DNA from 4 places in the Paenibacillus sp. FSL H7-0357 genome. Region 4 is predicted to be linked to each of the others. Evidence: riboswitches for the same ligand, from Rfam matches in the RefSeq annotation. Region 4 holds a riboswitch; each other region holds the start of a gene.

Region 1 (5,082 bases), 940 kb from region 4:
CGCAAAAATCGGCCAAATACATCGGCGTAAACAGCTGCATCACATGCCCGAAGTGCGTACGTGTCAATCTTTGCGCTTTCTGCGCCATTTCCTCCAGGTAAGGCTCCGCCGCGGGAGACAGCAGTGCCATCAGCCCGTCTTCGTCCAGCTGTTCCAATCGTAGCGCCCGCTTCACATCCACCGCAGTATACTGCTTCCATAAAGTCTCGTAAGGAAGCTGCTCTAACCGAATCACCGTATCAAAAAAGCTCATGCTCTTCCTCCCTTCCTTCTCTGCATTGACTAGGACAGAAAGCCGGTCAGCGGCGACGAGGCCGTTGCCGCCTCCTCCACCGGCCCCAGTCCGGCCAGATAAGCCTTGCGCCCTGCGGTTACCGCCTCACGGAATGCCTCCGCCATCAGAAGCGGATCACGCGCAGTGGCAATTGCCGTGTTCAGCAGCACGGCGGATGCGCCCATTTCCATTGCCTCAGCTGCCTCGGAAGGTCTGCCAATACCGGCGTCAACAATCACCGGAAGATCCACTTCTGCGATCAGAATCCGCAGCAGCTCCTTGGTCTGCAGGCCGCGGTTCGAGCCGATGGGCGCACCCAGCGGCATAACAGCGGCAGCTCCGGCTGCCTTGAGCCGGATAGCTGCGGAAAGATCGGGACTCATATACGGCAGTACAACGAAACCCTCTGCAGCCAATATTTCCGTGGCTTTAACTGTCTCCATATTATCAGGCAGCAAATATTTCTGATCATTAATGACCTCGATCTTTACCCAATTGCCCAGTCCTGCCGCCCTGGCCAGTCTGGCAATACGCACCGCTTCTTCGGCTGTGCGCGCGCCGGAGGTATTGGGCAGCAGCGTCATATGGGAGGGGATATGCGCAACAATGTTGTCGTCACTCTCCGGATCAACCCGGCGCAGAGCCACCGTAATGACCTGAGAACCCGAGCGTGCAATCACTTCGGGAATAAGGGTATTGCGGCTATATTTCCCGGTTCCGATAAACAGCCTGCTGGATAAAGGGGTTCCGCCGATAACGAAAGGATCTTGCATAAAATCGCCTCCTGAGATAATGGCCCGCTAAAATGCGGCCTCTGTTGCTGATACGCCGAGTTTTGATCTTACCTGTTATGTCTTACGTCTTATGTCTTACGTCTTACCTTTAACTCTTGCTTCTTACGTCTTACCTCTTACGTCTTGCCTTTAACTCTTGCTTCTTACGTCTTACGTCTTACGTCTTACTTCCTACCACTTGCCACTTACCTCATACCACTTACCTCTTGCTTCTTGCATCCGGCAACACGCACTGGCACTTTAGCCACCGCCGACAAAGTGGACCAGCTCTACGCGGTCACCTTCGCTCAGCAGCGTATTTCCGTAAACGTCCTTGCCGACGATCTCACCGTTCAGCTCCACGATAACCAGTCTCCCGGTCCACTCGGACCGGCATAGCAGATCAGCTACAGTCCGGCAGCTCTCTTCATAGGTCCCGCCTTTTCCATTCACGATCAAATTCATGCTTGCTCACCTCCTTTAACTGGTGCAGGAGCATTATTAAATGGCTTCAAGCTTAGGGTACGGCCTGAACTGCTGATCTGTAGGCTGTAGCAGCGGCCACAGGATCTCCTGCACTGCATATTCCGGACATTACGGCAATTCCGGCAGCACCCGTTGCCAGAACCTTTCCGGCATTGCCCGGCTCAATTCCGCCTATGGCGATCAGCGGAATGCTGCTGCAGCGGACAGCCTCAGCCAGCTGCTGCAATCCGCGTTCCCGCTGCCCCGGCTTGCAGGCCGAGGGAAACACATGCCCGAACAGGCAGAAGTCCGCTCCCTGCCGGCCGGATTCAGCCGCCTCCTCCGGGGAATGCACCGACCTTCCCAATCGCAGGTCCGGTGCTACGCTGCGCGCTACGGCAGGCGGCAGGCTGTGCCAAGCCAACTGGACCCCGCCCGCCCCTGCGGCCAGAGCAACGTCTATCCGGTCGTTGATCACCAGCTTGGCAGGCGGAACCCCCGCTATGATCAGCTGCTCCGTCAGAGCTATGAGCTCCCGCGCAGACATTGCCTTTTCCCGGAGATGGATATAATCCACTATGAATTGCACAGCCGCAGCCAGCTGAACAAACTGCGCCGGATTCTGCCTTCCATCCGAGATCAAATGTATCTCTTTCAACACGTTCACCTTCTCCTGTTCTTTTGCATTACCGGCAAACACAAAAAAGACCGCCCCCGTAAAGGAGGCAGTCTGGAATATATACAGGAATACCGGGCCATTCAGCCCCGCTGCAGTTATTCGTTCTCCACTTCCCTACGCTGGTATAAACCAGATCAGGTTCAAAGGGTCCGAACGGGTATGTTCGTCTCAGCCTTGCGGCACCCCTAGTGACAAATTCATATTCAATTACGCTTAACGTTTCATATACTAACATATTATTCCTTGAAGAGCCATCCTTTAAAAGAGGCCTGCATCAAAAAGAGCGGAACCCAAGGGTCCGCTCCAGACTCTAATTATTCATAGCAGTGAAATCAGCAACCGCGTTTAGCCGTTTACGACCTCGCCGCCATTCACATGCATTACCTGTCCGCTTACATAAGATGAATCATCGGAAGCCAGATACACATAGGCCGGAGCGAGTTCCTCCGGTTGTCCCGGGCGTTTCATTGGCTGCGTGCCGCCGAATTCACTGACTTTCTTCGCGTCAAAGGTCGACGGAATAAGCGGTGTCCAAATCGGTCCCGGCGCTACGGCATTTACCCGGATGCCTTTGTCCGCCAGATTCATCGACAGCGAACGGGTAAAGCTGAGAATCGCACCTTTGGTGGACGAATAGTCCAGCAGCTGCGGGCTGCCCCGGTATGCTGTGATCGAAGTTGTGTTGATAATCGTGGACCCTTTTTTCAGGTGGGGCATGGCTGCCTTGGTCAAATAGAACATCGAAAAAATATTCGTGCGGAACGTCCGCTCCAGCTGCTCAGAGGTAATATCCTCAATCTTCTCCTGCGGATGCTGCTCGGCCGCATTATTAATCAGGATATCCAGCTTGCCGAGTCCTTCCACCGTCTTATTGATCAGATCCTGGCAGAACGCCTCCACGCCGATATCGCCGGCAATCAGAACGCACTTCCGCCCCTCTTGCTCCACCTGGCGTTTAGTCTCTTCGGCATCGGAATGCTCATTGAGGTAGGAAATAACGACATCCGCACCCTCCTTGGCAAAATGAACGGCAACCGCCCGGCCAATACCGCTGTCTCCTCCTGTAATCAGAGCCGCCTTGCCCAGCAGCTTGCCCGCCGCCTTATAGGCTGAGGTCTCGAATTCCGGCAGCGGATTCATTTCACTTTCAATTCCGGGCTGGCGGTCCTGCACCTGCGGAGGTAATGTTTTTTTGGTTTGCGTGTTGTCTGGCATGATCCATTCTCCTTTCGCTGTGTACCTGTTGGTTACTCATCGTTTTAGGGTTGGCTCAGGGTGCCTGGTTTATGCACCTGCAGATCATCTCTTCATTTGCTTTACGTTATGTTACTTACCACACCTTGGGCGCGGTCAAACTAAAATGTCAGTCGTTTTTGCCGGGGAAGACGATATACTTTAGAGAGAAAGCACTAATCCAGCAATGGAGTTGCAGATTTATGCAGACTCTGCGCAGAGGGGAGAGCACGCAATATGGTCAAACACACACGCAGCATCATCGTTGCTGTCAAAGGAGTTATTGTACATGGAGGCCGGATTCTGCTTGTTCGGCGTGCGGCAAGAGATTCTGTCGGAGCGGGCACCTGGGAATGTGCGGGCGGAAAAATAGAATTCGGAGAAGACCTGGAGGCGGCTCTGGAAAGGGAGATTTATGAGGAGACCGGACTTGCGGTTACTGTCGGCAATCTGCTGTATGCAACCTCGTTTCTAACCGATCCGGCAAGGCAGCTTGTCATTATCACCTATTTGTGCCGGAGCACAGACCATGCGGTACATCTGTCCGTAGAGCATTCGGATTATAAATGGTGTACCCGGCTCGAGCTTCAACGCCTGCTTCCGGCGGGAATCCTCGCTGAATTTGAGAAAAGCCATGTTTTCTCCCTGAACGAACTGCTGTAAAGCGTTGTATGCTACAATCTGTGGCAGCGGCATGGCGGGGTGGTACCCGATAGACTTGTCCCGAAGTAATGTCTGCACCCAAAAGCCCGCTCTCCATGCCATTCCGGAGGCGGGCTTTCTGTAGTCTTTCTATGAAGGAAGTCTTAAATAATACTGTTGTACACCATGAAAAACACCATCAGCACCAGCGCCACCATGAGCAGCAGGCTTAAGGTACGGATTTTGCCTGTCTCTGCGGATACGTCACGGTTCTCGCGCATGCCGGCTGCGGCAAGACGCAATGGTTTGCTGATGATGCCGCCGAGTGCAAACATCGCAAGCAGCAGAACAACAACCACGATCATCCATGGCACCGAATATTCACCCTTCGTCATCATATAGCCGCCAGTCAGCAGTTGGATGACCAGACCGTACTGAGCGAAGCGGTTGAAGCCGCCGATTGCACTAAGCGTTCCTTCTCTCGCAGGGACGCTCAGCTTCTGGACACGCCCGAGAACAAACGGCAGCACCAGATAAAAGCCCAGCGCCAATGTACCGATCATATGTAGAAAAAACAAAAAGTGACCCATAACATACCTCCTCTAATGTTTTCAGTGATTTTAGTTACACTTCAATTATACCTAACCAACAAATAGAAGAAAAGAAAACCCCCATTTTAATTTCTAAAATGAGGGCTCCCGCAGGCTGATGCTCAGATCGTAACTAACGAAGTAACGGCACGTACCGAATCTGCCGACTTATCCAAAGCCGTTTTCTCCTCTGCCGTAAGCTCCAGTTCATATACCTTCTCAATACCGTCCGCACCCAGCAGCGCCGGAATGCCCATGAACAGCCCATCATAGCCGTATTCACCTTCAAGCAGAGCGATTACCGGGATAATCCGCTTCTTGTCCTTCAGGATCGCTTCAGTCATCTGGACCAAGGAAGCCGCTGGCGCATAATAAGCGCTGCCGTTGCCGAGCAGGCTGACAATCTCGCCGCCGCCGACTCGTGTA
Region 2 (5,082 bases), 3.3 Mb from region 4:
ACCGAAGGCATCCTGATCGAAAGCGGGACCCTGCCGCCCCTCCTCGCCGTTATCTACCAGCAAACAGTGATCCGGGAGAAAGAAGCGGCGGTCCAGCAGCTTCATCAGATCATCCGTATAGATCGTATGCAGTTCACTCAGCTCAGTGAAAACCCGGCTGACCGCGAGATTCAGGAACATATTTGCACGGATGCCCGCGGTGAATACCTGATCTGCAAGACGGACGAGCGCCTCATACCCAGCCTCCTCCAGATTAAACAACAGGCGGACATGCCCCTCCAGCGGAGACAGCCGGCGGAAGGTCACCCTGCTGCCGCTGCTTTGCAGCAGAGAACGAATGCTGTTCTCCAGCCACTCCTCTTTGCGGCTATTCGCAGCGGGTTCGTCGCCCGTATCAGCAATTAGCAGCACAAATCCCGGAAAGGGGAATGTTACCCGCAGCGCTTCCTCGTCGTACTCCACTGGAAAGCCGGAAACCAGTTTGTCCAGAATATAGTCCGCAGATTGCCGCTTGTCGCTTCTCCAGTCCACATGCTGAAGCAGCGGAATCCGCTGCGCCGTTTTTTTCAGAACGGCAAGCAGTGAAGCGGCCTCCAGTCTGGGCTTCAGGATATAATCGGCAACCCCGCTTTGGAAGGTCGAACGCACATATTCGAACTCACTGAAGCTGCTGAGCACGATCACCTCAATTTCCGGATACATCCCCTTGACGAGCCGGATCAGCTCTTCCCCGTCCATCACAGGCATAACGATATCGGTCAGGATGATATGCGGACGCTGTAATTCAATTAATTCAAAAGCCTCTCTTCCGTTGGAGGCCTCGCCCGCAATCTGAAACCCTTCCCCTTCCCAGTCCAGCAGATGGATTATCCCCTGCCGTACCAGCATTTCATCGTCCACCACCAATATTTTGCAGAACGTTGTGTCCATGGCTTCTCCTTTTTACGAACAAAAATACACTAAAAAACAAAATGAAACCCGCTTGATTAAGGGGTTCCATCTCATTGAAACAAACTTATCTATCAGAAATGAAACAGCTTTCATAATCTGATTTACATTATAGGTATACGCCCGGAGACTGTCAATTGAGAGGGAGGAGGGCGATTAGGCTATAGTCCCCGACCGACAGTTTATTTATAGATCAGACCTCCGCCTTCCTTAAACTCTTCTGCTTTGTCCCGCATCCCTGCGGCAATCATCTCTTGCTCCGGTTCTTCTTGTCCATCCTGCAACCTCGCCGTATCGCGGATACCATGAGAAATGCGCATACTGCAGAACTTGGGTCCACACATAGAGCAGAAATGAGCCGTTTTGGCTCCTTCCGCCGGAAGGGTCTCATCATGATATTCCAGCGCCCGTTCCGGGTCGAGTGACAAATGGAACTGATCCCGCCAACGGAACTCGAAGCGCGCTTTGGAGAGTGCGTTATCCCGATCCTGCGCCCCCTTGTGTCCTTTGGCCAAGTCGGCTGCATGGGCGGCAATTTTATAGGTGATGACGCCTTCCCGCACATCATTTTTGTTAGGCAATCCTAGATGCTCCTTCGGGGTAACATAACACAACATCGCCGTTCCGAACCAGCCGATCATCGCCGCTCCAATAGCCGAGGTGATATGATCATAGCCGGGTGCAATATCCGTAGTCAGTGGACCCAGTGTGTAAAAAGGAGCGCCATGGCAAAGCTCAAGCTGTTTATCCATATTCTCTTTGATCAGATGCATCGGTACATGGCCCGGACCTTCCACCATCACCTGAACATCATGCTTCCAGGCAAGCGAGGTTAATTCACCCAATGTCTCCAGCTCGGCAAACTGGGCTTCATCATTAGCATCGGCAATGGAGCCTGGCCGCAGCCCGTCACCCAAAGAGAACGCCACATCATAAGCCTTCATGATTTCACAAATATCCTCGAAATGCGTATAGAGAAAGTTCTCCTGATGATGGGCCAGGCACCAGGCCGCCATAATTGAACCCCCTCTGGAGACGATGCCCGTCATTCTTTTGGCCGTTAATGGGATGTAACGCAGCAGTACCCCGGCGTGAATGGTGAAATAATCCACTCCTTGCTCCGCCTGCTCGATCAGAGTGTCCCGGTATACCTCCCAAGTTAAATCCTCAGCCTTGCCGTTTACCTTTTCCAAAGCCTGATAGATAGGCACTGTCCCGATAGGTACCGGAGAGTTGCGGATAATCCATTCACGGGTGGTGTGAATATTTTTGCCTGTCGACAGATCCATAATATTATCCGCTCCCCAGCGGGTAGCCCATCTCATCTTCTCAACTTCTTCATCAATGGAAGAGGACACCGCCGAATTCCCGATATTGGCATTGATCTTCACCAGGAAATTCCGCCCGATAATCATCGGTTCACTCTCAGGATGGTTAATATTCGCTGGAATGATCGCACGGCCGCTGGCTACTTCCTCTCTAACAAACTCAGGGGTTACATTTTCCCGGATTGCGATAAATTCCATCTCCGACGTAATCAGGCCTCTGCGCGCATAATGCAGCTGGCTGACATTGCCGCCTTCTCTGGCTCTCAAGGGCCGACGCTGCAATCCCGGAAACACCTCTGCCGCCGACTTCTCCGTGAGATTCCCGTTATCCTCCGGCTTGACCGTTCTTCCTTCGTAAGATTCGGCATCTCCCCGCTCCGCGATCCACTGAAGCCTGTGAGGCGTTAACCCCTTGCGGATATCGCTATAGGCTTCATCGTTAGTATAAGGCCCGCTTGTATCATAGACACGGACAGGAGCATTCTCCGCTTCTCCGGCCGTACCCGAGGTTCGGCTTAATGTAATCTCGCGCATCGGAACTTGAATATCAGGCCGTGAGCCCTCCACATACACCTTGTGACTTCCCGGAAAAGCACACAGATCGACCTCATGTTTCTTCTCTTGATTCGGCATCTTATTTCCTCCTTAAGGTTTGAGTAAATAAGAAAACGCGCAAAAAAGCCGCTCCACATGGAGCGGCTCAAAAATCCATATAAGGCTAACGCCAACAATGAAATAAAGGTCCGACTCCACTTTCCTACGCTGGTATGATCCAGATCAGGTTCAAGGGTCCAGGAATGCATTTTTCCCGTCTCAGCCTATTCAGGCTCCCCTAGTGGTTTCTTATTTAGTTATGTTTAAGTTACAGAGAAATCCAGCAATTGTCAACCGGTGTTCTTAATAGAGCTTTGGATAAACATGTCCTCTTTTATGAAAAATGCTGAGCTATATTACTTAGATACTCTTCCTCAACCGTATTTTTCTTCATACTTATGAGCATTTTCGCATCTTCTCCCACTACATAACGGAATTTGCTTGTACCGTCTGTGGCCGCTTGATAAATAGTGTCAGCTACAAGTTCTGGTGCCGAGGCATAGTCTGGAGCTTTTTCCATTTCCCCTAATTTACCCAGAAAGGCAGTAGTAAATGATTTATAATCCGTTAAGCCATCATTAAAAAAGAACTCCATCGATCTTCCGCCAAAGTCCGTGCTAATGGCTCCTGGTTCAATCAACTTTACTTTGATGTTTTGTGATGCTAATTCAAAAGATACGGATTCAGAAAAACCTTCTACCGCGAATTTAGTGGAGTGATACAGAGACATCGTAGGAAAGGTCACGATCCCTCCCATTGAAGAGATGTTGATTAGCAACCCTTCCTGATTAGATCTAAAATGAGGCAGCATGGCTTTAGTCATACTAATAAGACCAAAAACATTCACTTCAAATTGTCTGCGGATCTGCTCATCCGTAGCTACTTCTATAAGTCCCATTGTCCCATATCCGGCATTGTTCAGGAGAACGTCAATTTTACCAAACCGCTGAATAGCTTCAGATAATGCAGATTGAATGGTATCTGTTTTCTCAACATCTAACCGCAACACCAACACATTGTCCAATGTAATGAATTCAGTTTCTTTTTCAGGTGCACGCATCGTGGCTACTACGTTCCATCCTCTTTCAGCAAAATGTTTTACTGTAGCTCTCCCAATGCCAGATGAAGCACCCGTGATAAAAATTGTTTTCATTAAAATTCCTCCTAAAAGTATCTGAATTCGCTAAATGCTGCTCTTCTCTTCCTCTAACTGCTCCATGCTTAACAATCCCTCGGCAATAGTTGTAAGTTTAGCTTTATATTCTGCTATCCCAATCTGGATGCAGATGATCTGGGCCGGGTGCATTTCATCTTTATAATGTGAATACTGCTCTAATAACTGATCTAACTTTTTTTGTGATTCCTCTTGTACTTGCTTCAACCAGAAAATCACCTTGTCATACCCCACAAATCGGCCAAAATAAAGCCTCATCATAAAATCGGATTTCTTACTACTGTCTCCCTCTAGTGGCGCTAGTAAATAGTCGTTAAAACAATCTCGCCCTTTAGCCGTTATGTTATAAACATTCTTGTTTGGCTTACCTTTCTGGGGCACAATTTCCTTGGTTATTAATTCTTCCTTCTCCATTCGGGCAAGCGTAGGATAAATCGTGCCATAACTAGAGCTATAGAAATTAGACAACACATTCTCCAATAACTGCTTTATTTCGTAGCCAGTCAACGCTTCTTTCATGAGCAAGCCTAAAATAACATCCTGACTGTTCAAGAATAGCTCCTCCTTATTTAAAACATCTACATATTACACTCAGTAATATATCAGACCAATATATATCACGTCAATATATAATATTTAAGCAAAAAAAACCGAGTGAAGTCAGCAGTGAATGCCTGAAATCAACTCGGCTTGTCATTTGTACTTAATTTGCTGAACTAAAATATTCTGATAAAATCCCCACCAAAACTTGCTTATAATCATTTAAGTCATAAGAAGAGTTATTTACTTTTTTCTTGGCTATGTTTATGCCGTTAAATATTTCTTCTTCCAATTCCCTTCTTGCCTTTAGTACCTCCAAGGTTCCTTCTAAACCTGTATAACCCTGTTTTTTTCCATACCCTTGGTTAGTATAATATTCAATAAATCCCTCCGACCATTCTTTAGGTCTTTCCTTAACGGCCTTTCTGAAAGAATGATCAAGATCATTCTGCTCTACGTAAAGCAGCAATGGATTCAGCCGCTCCACAATCGCTGCCA
Region 3 (5,082 bases), 3.0 Mb from region 4:
TAGGTTTTATATGAAAATAGCGGGCGTGTTTCCTTTTGTTTGTGTTGCGGAGCCCTGCGCTGCCTGAATCAGTGTCGCATTCGGGTGTGGTTATCTTGAAATAACTACATATTAATAAGACCAGCCGTCCGGTTCATCGGACGGCTGGTCTTTTGCACAGGCTGTTAAGCGGATATCGCTTAAGATTACTTGGCGCTCTTCGCCTGCTCTTCCCGCATCCACTGCGACAGCTGGCGCTTGAGCTGGAGGAATTCCGGCGAATCGGCGATTTCCTCGCGGCGCGGCCGGGGAAACGGGACATCGACCGTATGCAGGACGGAGCCGGGACGTCCGGAGAACACATAGATGCGGCTGGAGAGCAGCAACGCTTCTTCGATGTTGTGGGTGATGAACAGCACGGAGCGGCGGTTCTCCTCCCACAGCTCCAGCAGCCAGCGCTGCATTTCGCTGCGCGTCAGCGCATCCAGCGCGCTGAACGGCTCGTCCAGCAGCATCAGCTCCTGCGGCGCGAGCAGAGCCCGCAGGAAGGCTGCCCGCTGCTGCATGCCGCCCGACAGCATATGCGGGTAGGCCCGCTCGAAGCCGCTAAGGCCGACCTTGGCCAGCCAGTGGCGGGCGGTTTCCCGCGCCGCAGCCTGCGGCGCGCCCTTAAGCTCACCGGCGAGCAGGACGTTGTCCTCGATGCTCCGCCAAGGGAACAGCGCGGGCTGCTGCGGCATATAGCTGATCTCTCCGCGCTGCCCTGTAACAAGGTTGCCGTTCATGCTTACCGTTCCGGCATCCGGCAGCTCCAGGCCCCCGATAATATGGAATAAAGTGCTTTTTCCGCAGCCTGAGGGTCCGACAATTGAGACGAATTCCTGCGGCTGCACTGTTAAGGATACGTTGTCCAGCACGCGGGTTTCGCGGCGGCGGTGGGTGAAGGTTTTGGAGACTCCTTTTACCTCAAGTGCAGGCGGTAAGGTCCTGGATTCAGGAATGCCGGCTGCTTCAGTGCCGGATGGCGGGTTATCTGTAATATGCGGCATTGTCGGCCATCCTCCTTTTCTAGGAACTTTTGCGCGGTTTCCAGCGCACCAGCCATTTCTCCAGCAGCGCGATAAGTGCGAACAGCACAAGACTGAGCAGCACGATGATGGCAATGGCGACGAATACGCGGTCTGTGCGGTAAGCGGATTTTTGCAGCAGCATGTAGTAGCCGATGCCCTTGTCAGCGCCGATCCATTCCGCGACAACAGCGCCCATTACGGCGTAGGTGGCCGAAATTTTAAGTCCCGAGAACAGGGCGGGCAGGGAGCCCGGAAGCTCCAGCTTGGTGAAGATCTGCCATTTGTTCGCGCCGGCCATCTTCATATAGTTCAGCATGGTCCGGTCGCTTTGCATCAGGCCGCCCATGGCAGCGACTGAAACCGGGAAGAAGCAGACCAGCGTAATCAGCACAATCTTCGGCAGCAGCCCGAAGCCGAACCAGATAATCAGCAGCGGCGCGAGCGCAATGGAGGGCACATTTTGACTGAGAATGAGCAGCGGGTAGAGCGCTCTCTTGAGCCAAGGCAGCAGATGCAGCAGCAGGGCAACAATAAGACCCACGCCTGTGCCGATAGGGAAGCCGATCAGGGTAAGGCGCAGCGTAGCCGCTGTATGTGCCCAAATGCCGGAAGCATTGCCCGAGGTTTCCCGGGCGATATCGCTTGGGCTGGGAAGAATCCATGACTCGATATGGAACAGGGATACCGAAACTTGCCATAACCCCAGAAAAAAGACGACCGCCACAAGGGGCGGCCAAATCTGTTTCCAATACGATCTCACGGCCGGTATTTCTCCGTCAGCTTGTCCATGCTGATTCCATTCGGGTTATGGGCAATTTTGATCTGGGAGATGACGCTCGGACTGCCTGCTGCAATCAGCGCTTCATGCATCTGGCGCACAACCTCAAGCAGCTCGGTGATGTCGCCCTCCATCGTGGTCTCCAGCGGGTTCACCTGATGTTTCACACCGGATTTCTGAATCACTTCGATGGCTTTGTCCACGTAAGGAATCGAATCCTCGTTGTTCGGAGTTTTGGGAATTACCTGAATGCTTAGCAATGTATTGGCCACAACATATCAATCCTCTCAGTTTAAATGGGTAATCTGCGTACAGCGCGAAACGAACATTCAATCACTTCATCCTTAATCAGTTAGCTGGCAAAAACTCATTCGTAAATGTGCTTGGAACATCCAGCGGCTGATCGAGCAGCTTCAGGCCATACATCCAGTCGGCGTAATCCTGCCAGACCTCGCTCTTCTGCTCGCCCCAGCGGACGGCATCATCCTTGTATTTCGGGCTGATCCATTTCTGGCTGGCCAGGACCAGCTTGGGATCCAGCTCGGGAACAGCTTTGGAAAGAATGGCTGCGGCTTCCTCCGGCTGATCAATGGCGTATTGATAACCTTTCGAGGTAGCCTTAAGGAAAGCCTTCACCAGCTCCGGATGTTCGGCAATTTCCTTCTCGCTCGTAGTCAGTACCGGCGTGTAGTAATCGAGCTGGGGTGCATAATCCTTGAGGTAGAGCATGTCGAGCGGTTCTCCGCGCAGCTCCGCTTCAATCCCGGTCCAGGCATAGAAGATCCAGGCAAAATCAATGTCGCGTTTCACGGCGGTGAAGAAGTCCGCTTCACCGATGTTCACCAGCTTCACCTTTTTCACATCTCCGCCTTCGGGGTCCATAATGGCTTTCATGGCCGCTTCTTCGGCAGGGGAACCCCAGCCACCGTAGGTTTTGCCTTCGAAATCCTTCGGTGTCTTAATATTGCGGTCTTTCGGTGCAGCGAACCCGGAGGTATTATGCTGAATGATAGCGGCGATGGACACGAGCGGCACCTTCTGCAGGCGGGCCAGCGTCAGCGCCTCTTGGGCACTGATGCCAAAAGCAGCTTCGCCCGAGGTAACCATCGTGTCGGACCCGGCAGCACCCGGCTGCACGATTTCAACATCCAGCCCTTCCTCTTCGTAATAGCCCAGCTCTTTTGCCGCATAAAGCCCGGTATGATTTGTATTCGGCGTCCAGTCCAGCGCGACCTTGACCTTGGTCAGCTCCTTCGGAGCGTCCGTTGCTGCCCCGGCAGTGGTTTCAGGAGCAGTGGTGCTGTTCCCGGCAGTGTCTGCTGCATTCCCGCCAGAGTTCCCATTGCTATTGCCGCATCCGGCAATGGCAAAGACCAGCATGCAGGTGAGGCTGAGCTTTAATACTTTTGTGACTCCCATTTCTCTTCTTCTCTCCTTCCAGCAACCCTAGTCTTCCAAATTCTGAATAGTCCCATACAAAAAAGGCGCCCCGAGAATCGGGACACCAGTTACTTGCGCAAGGTTGTGCTTGGGCCATAAACGGCCGTAAGCGATTGACGATTCCTACGCTGGCATTATCCAGATCAGGTATAAGGGTCAGTATCTTGTGGGATACAATCTCAGCCGGCCAATTCCAGCACCCCTGGTACTATGAAGTTATAGGTATTGCTGTGTTCTTACGGTGTATTATAGACGCCCGCTCCATAGTTGTCCAGTAGCAACTCTGCTTAGCTATCAAGCTTCAGCGGCAGGCGCCACGGCCCTTTGAGCAGAAAATGCGGCTCGGACAGCTTAAACCGCAGCTTATCCTCCCCGGGTTTTGTTTCTAAATGGAGGGTTTTCATCACGCCGTAGGTCTGGTCGGTATTCACCCAAGAGAATGAGCTGTTGTCCGCCTGCCCCGGATAGCGAATAAGGAAATACTTCAGCGTCCGTAGTTTTGCGGCATTGAAATTCACATTCACATCGACGCTGGCAGCCGTCTCGCCGGTACGTTCAATGCGGGTGAACTCTACCGGAAAGCCCGCGATTTCCGCGCGTGTGTGGAGCATTTTCTCCTGGCCGATATCAGGCAGCGGAATCTCTACTTCTGCAGATACGGCGTCACGATCTGAAACTTCAATATAAGGAATGAAGACCGTATAAGGCCAAGTGCCCGCCCCGGCAGTCTCATGAAACCGGAAGTCGGAAGGATAGGACATGGATTCAGGCTGCTCCAGTGCCGCCTTTTCTCCTGCCGCGTTCTCTATATAGAGACCTGATCCAGGCACCAGCGGCTCCAGTCCGTAAGAATGGACAGTCAGCCCGGATTCCGCCGTCAGAGTGGGCAATAACTGGACACGGACAAGCCCGCCGCCAAGGTCCACCGGAAAAGCAGTAATCCGCACATCCTGCTGTATATCGCTTGCGCCGAGTTCCCCGAGCTCCTCAGCTGTCTTCGGAGCGGTGAGCTGTAACGGACCAATGGTTGTGCCGCCCAGATGCAGGGTTAGAAGATTATCCTTCTTCAGTTGCAGCGCTTGAGTTGAACTGTAGCTGCCGTACCACTCTCCCTCCGAGGACGAACGCATATAAGAGGTGAAAGTATAGCGGTTACCGCCGATATCTGCCTCAAACTCGCTGACTTCAGGGACTTTCCGGCCGCGAAGCGTAATGCTCCCGCCAAGCTCTTGCAGGAGAACGGCATCTACGGTCAGACTTCCGTCCCCCACAGCAATGTCATAGGGTTTGCTCAGTACATAGATCCGGTCACCGGGGCTGTTCTCCACAACAGTGCCGAAGCCAGGAAGGAAACTCAGCGCCTTTCTTAACCCGGCCTGTACCTCAGGAGAGAAAGCGAGCATACCGGCAGCGATGAGTATTACTGCCGCTGCGGCCGCGAAGATATTCCGCCTCCGGGATCTCCAGGCGAGGGAACGGAAGGTGTGGACAGCGGCTTCGGGCTCCAGACGGGCAAGTGTACATGCTTTGACGCGGGCGAGCGAAGCTGCCTCCTCTTCGTCTGCCAGGTGCGGACCTTGGTCAACCTCCGGCAGAACACCTAAGGCAAGCTCTGCATCGCTGAAGCTCATAGAATCAATCATCCCGAACAGGCGCTGTTCCTCAATTTTCATGTCTTTGGCCATGTTGAGCCTCCTTTCCCTGACTCTCAGACAGGCCTAGCGCCTGCTTGATCAGCGTCCGGCAACGGTATAAGCGGCTTTCGACTGCCCTTTTACTGAGACTGAAGGTTTGCGCTAGCTGATCAAGGCTCTC
Region 4 (5,082 bases):
GCAGGGCGGTAATGCGCAGCTCCTGGACCAGCTTATGCGTGACCTCGGTGCGGTAGGCGGTAGCACCGGCTCCAACGGGGTCCAGCACCAGCGGTACCTTATGGCGCCCAGCCGCTTGCCCGGCCAGCACCATCGAGGTGATGGCATGCTCGTTCAGCGTGCCGATGTTAAGCACAACAGCTCCCGACATCGCGGCGATGTCCGCCACCTCCTCATGGGCATCGGCCATGAAGGGCGAAGCGCCCAGGGCCAACAGCCCGTTGGCGGTAAAATTGGCCACCACAATGTTGGTGATGTTGTGCACAAGCGGATTGGCTTCACGTACTTTAGCTAAATAACTCATTATTAGTCCTCCTCAAAGTTTTGTTTGAATCAGCTTGCTGAAACTATAAGCAAAACTGCAAATATATTAAATGAACTTAAAATTAACAGTCAGCGACCCGCAGGTTGGACTATACAGTGCATGTCTGTCCTCATACATCTCATTCCTTTATGCGTTAGCGAGGCCCATTCTATTGCACTTCCACAGCAGACGGCCCCTAAATCAGCCATACATAAGTCCAGTCCCCATACATGAATCTCTAAACTTCGGTCCTTTGAACTTAGCTCCTACAGATTAACAAAAGCATCCTTGCTGTCCGTTTCTCCGCTCAACAGTCCGTTCTCGGACAGCCACGTGTGCACGTTCTCCCAGGATTTCTCCTCCTGCTGTCCAAAAGGCAGTTTTCCTGCATCCATCAGCGGCAGAAGGATTTCCAGACTTTTTGTCTCGATTGCTTGGTCGAGCGGGGCGGTAGCATCTTCGTGTGCAAACAATATTTCAAGTGCCTGCTGAGGCTGCTCCTGTACGAATTGCTGTCCTTTGCGTGCCGCATTCATGAACTTCCGGTAGTCATCCTCCTTATCCAACAAGCCCTGTTCACTGGCAACAAGCACAAGCTCATAATAGTCCGGTACTCCGTAGTCCGTCGGATCGAATGAAGTGACGGGGTGGCCTTCTTTTTCCAATATCAATGCCTCATGATTAATAAATCCGCCGATAATGCCGTCTGCGCGTCCGGTAGAAAGAGCAGGAATAAGATCGAATCCAACATCAATCAGGTTCAGTGAAGCCGGATCGCCTCCGTCGTATTTGACCATTGTCCGGAGCATCGCTTCATACAGGGGAATGGAGGAGTATCCGGCATTTTTGCCTGTGAGTTCTTTCGGGCCGGTTATCCCGCTCTCTGCGGGGACCAGAAGATGATTGAGCGGATGCCTTACGAGCGCTGCGACAGATTTTACAGGTATTCCTTCACTCCGCGCCATTAATACCTGTGGTTGGTAGCTGAGAGCCAGATCGACTTTACCTGCGGCGACAAGCTTCAAAGCATCATTGCTGTCCGCCGGCATTTGAATGTCCACCTCCAGCCCTTCTTCGGCAAAATAGCCATTCTGCTGAGCAGCATACAGGAAGGAATGAACTGCGTTCGGATACCAGTCGAGCATTATAGTCAGCTTGTGCGGTTTGCCGCTGGAATTCTCTGAAGAAGCGGCGGAGGTATCCGGGTCTTTTGCGCTGGCGCAGCCGCTTAAGAGGGTAAGCAGGCATAACAACAATAAGTATGGAATAAGTCGGTGTGATTTCTTATGTGTGGAATGATTGCGATACAGCTCAGGATGGGTCATCGGTAAAATCCTCTTTTCTGCAAAATGAGTTTTTCGAGCACAGCGATACTGAGAAACAAGGCTACACCCAAAGCGGACAGCAGCAATACGGCGGCGAACATTTCTGCACTTTGCAGATTGCCGGCCATCCGGCGGCTGAAATAACCAAGCCCCCGGCTGCCGCCCAGCCATTCCCCGATCGTCGCTCCGATCACACAGTAGACGATAGAAAGCTTAAGTCCGGAGAAAAAGGAGGGCAGCGCCAGCGGAATCTGCGTCTTGCGCAATATCTGCCAGCGGTTTGCCCCAAGCGTCAGGAGAAGGTCTCTGTACAGGCTGCCGCTTTGCCGCAGACCGTCATAGACGGCTACCACAACAGGAAAAAAGGCAGTCAGAAAGACGACAGCAACCTTGCCCCACAGGGTATAGCCGAACCACATAATAAAAATAGGTGAGAGCGCGATCAGCGGAATGGTCTGGCTGATAATCAGCATGGGATAAAGTGCTTTGGCGAGCGGAGCGAACATATGCATGCCGGTACCCAGCAGTGTTCCGCAGACAACCGAGAGGGCAAACCCGATCAGTGTCTCCTGCAACGTGGCGGGCAAATGCTCTCCGAACAGCAGCCCCCGCTTTTCAATCAGCGCTGTCCAAATTGCACTTGGCCCCGGGAGAATAAATGAAGGGATCATGTTCAGCTGTGCTGTGATCTCCCATGCCGCAATAAGCAGCACCACAAGCAGTAGAAAGGGGCCATAAGTCCGCAGCTGTTTCTTATACCATAGAGCTCTCATGCAATCTACACTCCAAATCCTCCCGCAGGGCAACAAACTGCGGTTCATAATTCATTTTGTAATGTCTGGGTCTCGGCAAAGTGACGATCAGCTCCTGCAGCCCGCCGCCAGAGCCGCCGGTCATCAAATAAATCCGGTCGCTGAGCAGCAGCGCTTCTTCAAGATCATGAGTGATGAACAGAACGGACTTATCGAGCCCGCCCCACAGCTCCAGCAGCCAGCGGTGCATCTCCCGTTTGGTGATCGCGTCCAGCGCTCCAAACGGTTCGTCAAGCAGCAGCAGTTCGTTGCCAGCAGCTAGTGTGCGCAGCAGGGCGACCCGCTGGCGCATCCCGCCGGACAGCTCCTGCGGATAAGCATTTTCCTTGCCGGAAAGGCCAAAGCGGCCGAGCATTCCGCGGATCCGGGCGAGTGCCTCGTGCCGGCTAGAGTCCTGCTTCAGCTCCCAGGGAAGCAGGCAATTGTCCAGCACGGTCCTCCAAGGCAGCAGCAGGTCCTGCTGCGGCATATAAGCGATCTGTCCAAGCCGCGAGCGTGTCGAACGAGAGCAGCGTCCATGTACGGTTATTTCACCGCCGGACGGCTCGAGCAGGCCGGCAATGATTTTGAACAGTGTGCTTTTCCCGCAGCCGCTGGCTCCAACAACGGAAATGAATTCGCCTTGGCGGACGGTCATTGAAAGACCGGAGAATACCGGATTCCTAGTCGCTGCAAACGAATAAGCCAGGTTGGTTATAGTGAGCATATTGGAATGTGGAAACCTCCTGCGGGCGTAGTTTGTTTAACGTTACTTGCCTGATCGGCGGCAACAGCAGACACAAGAAAGACCCATTCATTTCCGGAGGAAATAAATGGGTCTGAACGTCACAGTCAGTTAGCTTAGTGCGGCTCCGCTGAACAATTCTGCTCCACTTCCCTCCGCTGGTATGATCCAGATCAGGTTCCAAGGGTCCGGAGCTTAAAGCTCCGTCTCAGTCGGCCGACTCCCCTAGTGAAATAACAGGTCAATATTGAATTTGCAATTGCTAATTAATATACCATATCCCGGCAGTTTGTAAAGAGAAGCAGTCGCTCACTTTTGCTGCAGTCCGGTTATGAACAGCGTGATCATACCAGCGGGAATCGCTTCTTTGCTGGAGCCGTACCGTTTCGGCTGGCATAAGTAGAGGTCTGACTGAAGATGCAAAAAACTTGATGAAGCAGCGGTGCTTTTGGGCAAGATAAGCAAGTGTCCATGCAGTGAAAAATAGAGGGATTTTGAAAGGGGTTCATGTGATGAAGAAGCTTAGTCTGACTATCCTGCTGCTGCTAACTCTGCTGCCGGCAGGGGCATGCGGCAATAATAACAATACAGCGCCTGCGGCTACTGCCGCGCCCACAGAAGGAGCGGCTCCGGCCGGGCAGAACTCACTGGAAGCTGTTAAAGCGAGTGGCAAGCTGCGTATTGGTACGGAAGGGACATATGCTCCGTTTACTTTTCATGATGCAGAGGGCAAGCTTACCGGTTTTGATGTGGAGATTGCCAAGGAGATTACGAAACGGCTGGGGGTGGAACCCGAATTTGTAGAAACCCAATGGGATGGCCTGTTTGCCGGCATGGATGCCAAACGTTTTGATACGATATTCAACGAGGTTTCGATCACGGATGAACGCAAGGTGAAATATGATTTCTCTGAGCCGTATATCGTCTCTAAGGGAGTGCTGATCGTGCGCGAGGATAACCAGGATATTACAGCCTTCGCGGATCTTAAAGGGAAGAAGGCAGGTCAATCGCTGACCAGCAACCTGTCCGATATCGCCCGGGAGAACGGTGCGGAGATCGTCGCTGTGGATGGCTTCAACCAGGCCATAGACCTGCTGACCTCCGGCCGGATTGATGCGACCGTAAATGACGGCTTGTCCTATCTCGACTTAAAGAAGCAAAAACCAGATGCAAAGATCAAACAGGTGGATGAAACGGCCGAGGGGTCGCAAAGTGCGGCAGTTTTCCTCAAAGGAAACGAAGAGCTGGTTAATGCTGTCAGCAATGCGCTGGCTGAAATGAAGAGCGATGGAACCTATCTGAAAATATCGGAGAAGTACTTTGGGGCGGATGTGTCCAAATAACAAATGGAGCTGGCGCGAAGTTGCAGCCGAGTGTCCAAAAAGGATGTCTGAACGATGGATGACCGGAAAATTGGGATTTTCATGGATTCACTGCTGCCCCTGTTTAAAGCGGGGGTGGCTTATACCCTTCCGCTGGCGCTTGTTTCCTTTGCGCTTGGATTGCTGCTAGCTGTTCTTACCGCGCTGTTCCGTCTCTCCTCATGGAGAATCCCGAAGCTGATTGCCCGGTTCTACGTCTGGGTTATCCGCGGAACACCGCTGCTGGTACAGCTCTTTATTATCTTTTATGGACTTCCGGCGGCAGGGATTGTGCTGGATCCTTTTATTGCCGCTGTAATCGGTTTTACACTCAGTGTTGGAGCCTATTCTTCGGAAATCGTCCGGGCAGCCATCCTGTCCATACATAAAGGCCAGTGGGAAGCTGCCTTTTCCGTCGGAATGAGCCGGGGGCAGGCACTGCGGCGGATTATTCTGCCTCAAGCGGCGCGTGTATCGGTTCCGCCCTTGTCGAACTCTTTTATCAGTCTCGTAAAGG

The links. Region 4 has a riboswitch for thiamine pyrophosphate ahead of H70357_RS14915 (ABC transporter ATP-binding protein). Riboswitches for the same ligand answer to the same signal wherever they lie in the genome.
Region 1: linked by a shared signal. The riboswitch ahead of H70357_RS10780 (thiamine phosphate synthase) and the one ahead of H70357_RS14915 (ABC transporter ATP-binding protein) in region 4 are both predicted to bind thiamine pyrophosphate.
Region 2: linked by a shared signal. The riboswitch ahead of thiC (phosphomethylpyrimidine synthase ThiC) and the one ahead of H70357_RS14915 (ABC transporter ATP-binding protein) in region 4 are both predicted to bind thiamine pyrophosphate.
Region 3: linked by a shared signal. The riboswitch ahead of H70357_RS01945 (ABC transporter substrate-binding protein) and the one ahead of H70357_RS14915 (ABC transporter ATP-binding protein) in region 4 are both predicted to bind thiamine pyrophosphate.

What each region holds. Positions count from the first base shown of each region.
Region 1 covers NZ_CP009241.1:2,506,662-2,511,743, reverse strand. The annotation lists gene thiH (2-iminoacetate synthase ThiH) at 1-253, opposite strand, end outside; gene H70357_RS10790 (thiazole synthase) at 283-1,047, opposite strand; gene thiS (sulfur carrier protein ThiS) at 1,309-1,512, opposite strand; gene H70357_RS10780 (thiamine phosphate synthase) at 1,565-2,173, opposite strand; TPP riboswitch at 2,286-2,388, opposite strand; gene H70357_RS10775 (SDR family oxidoreductase) at 2,537-3,406, opposite strand; gene H70357_RS10770 (NUDIX hydrolase) at 3,662-4,087, shown strand; gene H70357_RS10765 (hypothetical protein) at 4,231-4,656, opposite strand; gene mdh (malate dehydrogenase) at 4,779-5,082, opposite strand, start outside.
Region 2 covers NZ_CP009241.1:6,761,047-6,766,128, forward strand. The annotation lists gene H70357_RS29820 (response regulator transcription factor) at 1-930, opposite strand, end outside; gene thiC (phosphomethylpyrimidine synthase ThiC) at 1,131-2,909, opposite strand; TPP riboswitch at 3,014-3,120, opposite strand; gene H70357_RS29830 (SDR family oxidoreductase) at 3,205-4,023, opposite strand; gene H70357_RS29835 (PadR family transcriptional regulator) at 4,054-4,596, opposite strand; gene H70357_RS29840 (P-loop NTPase family protein) at 4,748-5,082, opposite strand, start outside.
Region 3 covers NZ_CP009241.1:431,343-436,424, forward strand. The annotation lists gene H70357_RS01930 (ABC transporter ATP-binding protein) at 186-1,028, opposite strand; gene H70357_RS01935 (ABC transporter permease) at 1,048-1,809, opposite strand; gene H70357_RS01940 (thiamine-binding protein) at 1,806-2,099, opposite strand; gene H70357_RS01945 (ABC transporter substrate-binding protein) at 2,176-3,246, opposite strand; TPP riboswitch at 3,371-3,481, opposite strand; gene H70357_RS01950 (hypothetical protein) at 3,555-4,952, opposite strand; gene H70357_RS01955 (sigma-70 family RNA polymerase sigma factor) at 4,930-5,082, opposite strand, start outside.
Region 4 covers NZ_CP009241.1:3,448,351-3,453,432, forward strand. The annotation lists gene thiM (hydroxyethylthiazole kinase) at 1-343, opposite strand, end outside; gene H70357_RS14905 (ABC transporter substrate-binding protein) at 610-1,668, opposite strand; gene H70357_RS14910 (ABC transporter permease) at 1,665-2,441, opposite strand; gene H70357_RS14915 (ABC transporter ATP-binding protein) at 2,422-3,186, opposite strand; TPP riboswitch at 3,338-3,441, opposite strand; gene H70357_RS14920 (amino acid ABC transporter substrate-binding protein) at 3,717-4,547, shown strand; gene H70357_RS14925 (amino acid ABC transporter permease) at 4,602-5,082, shown strand, end outside.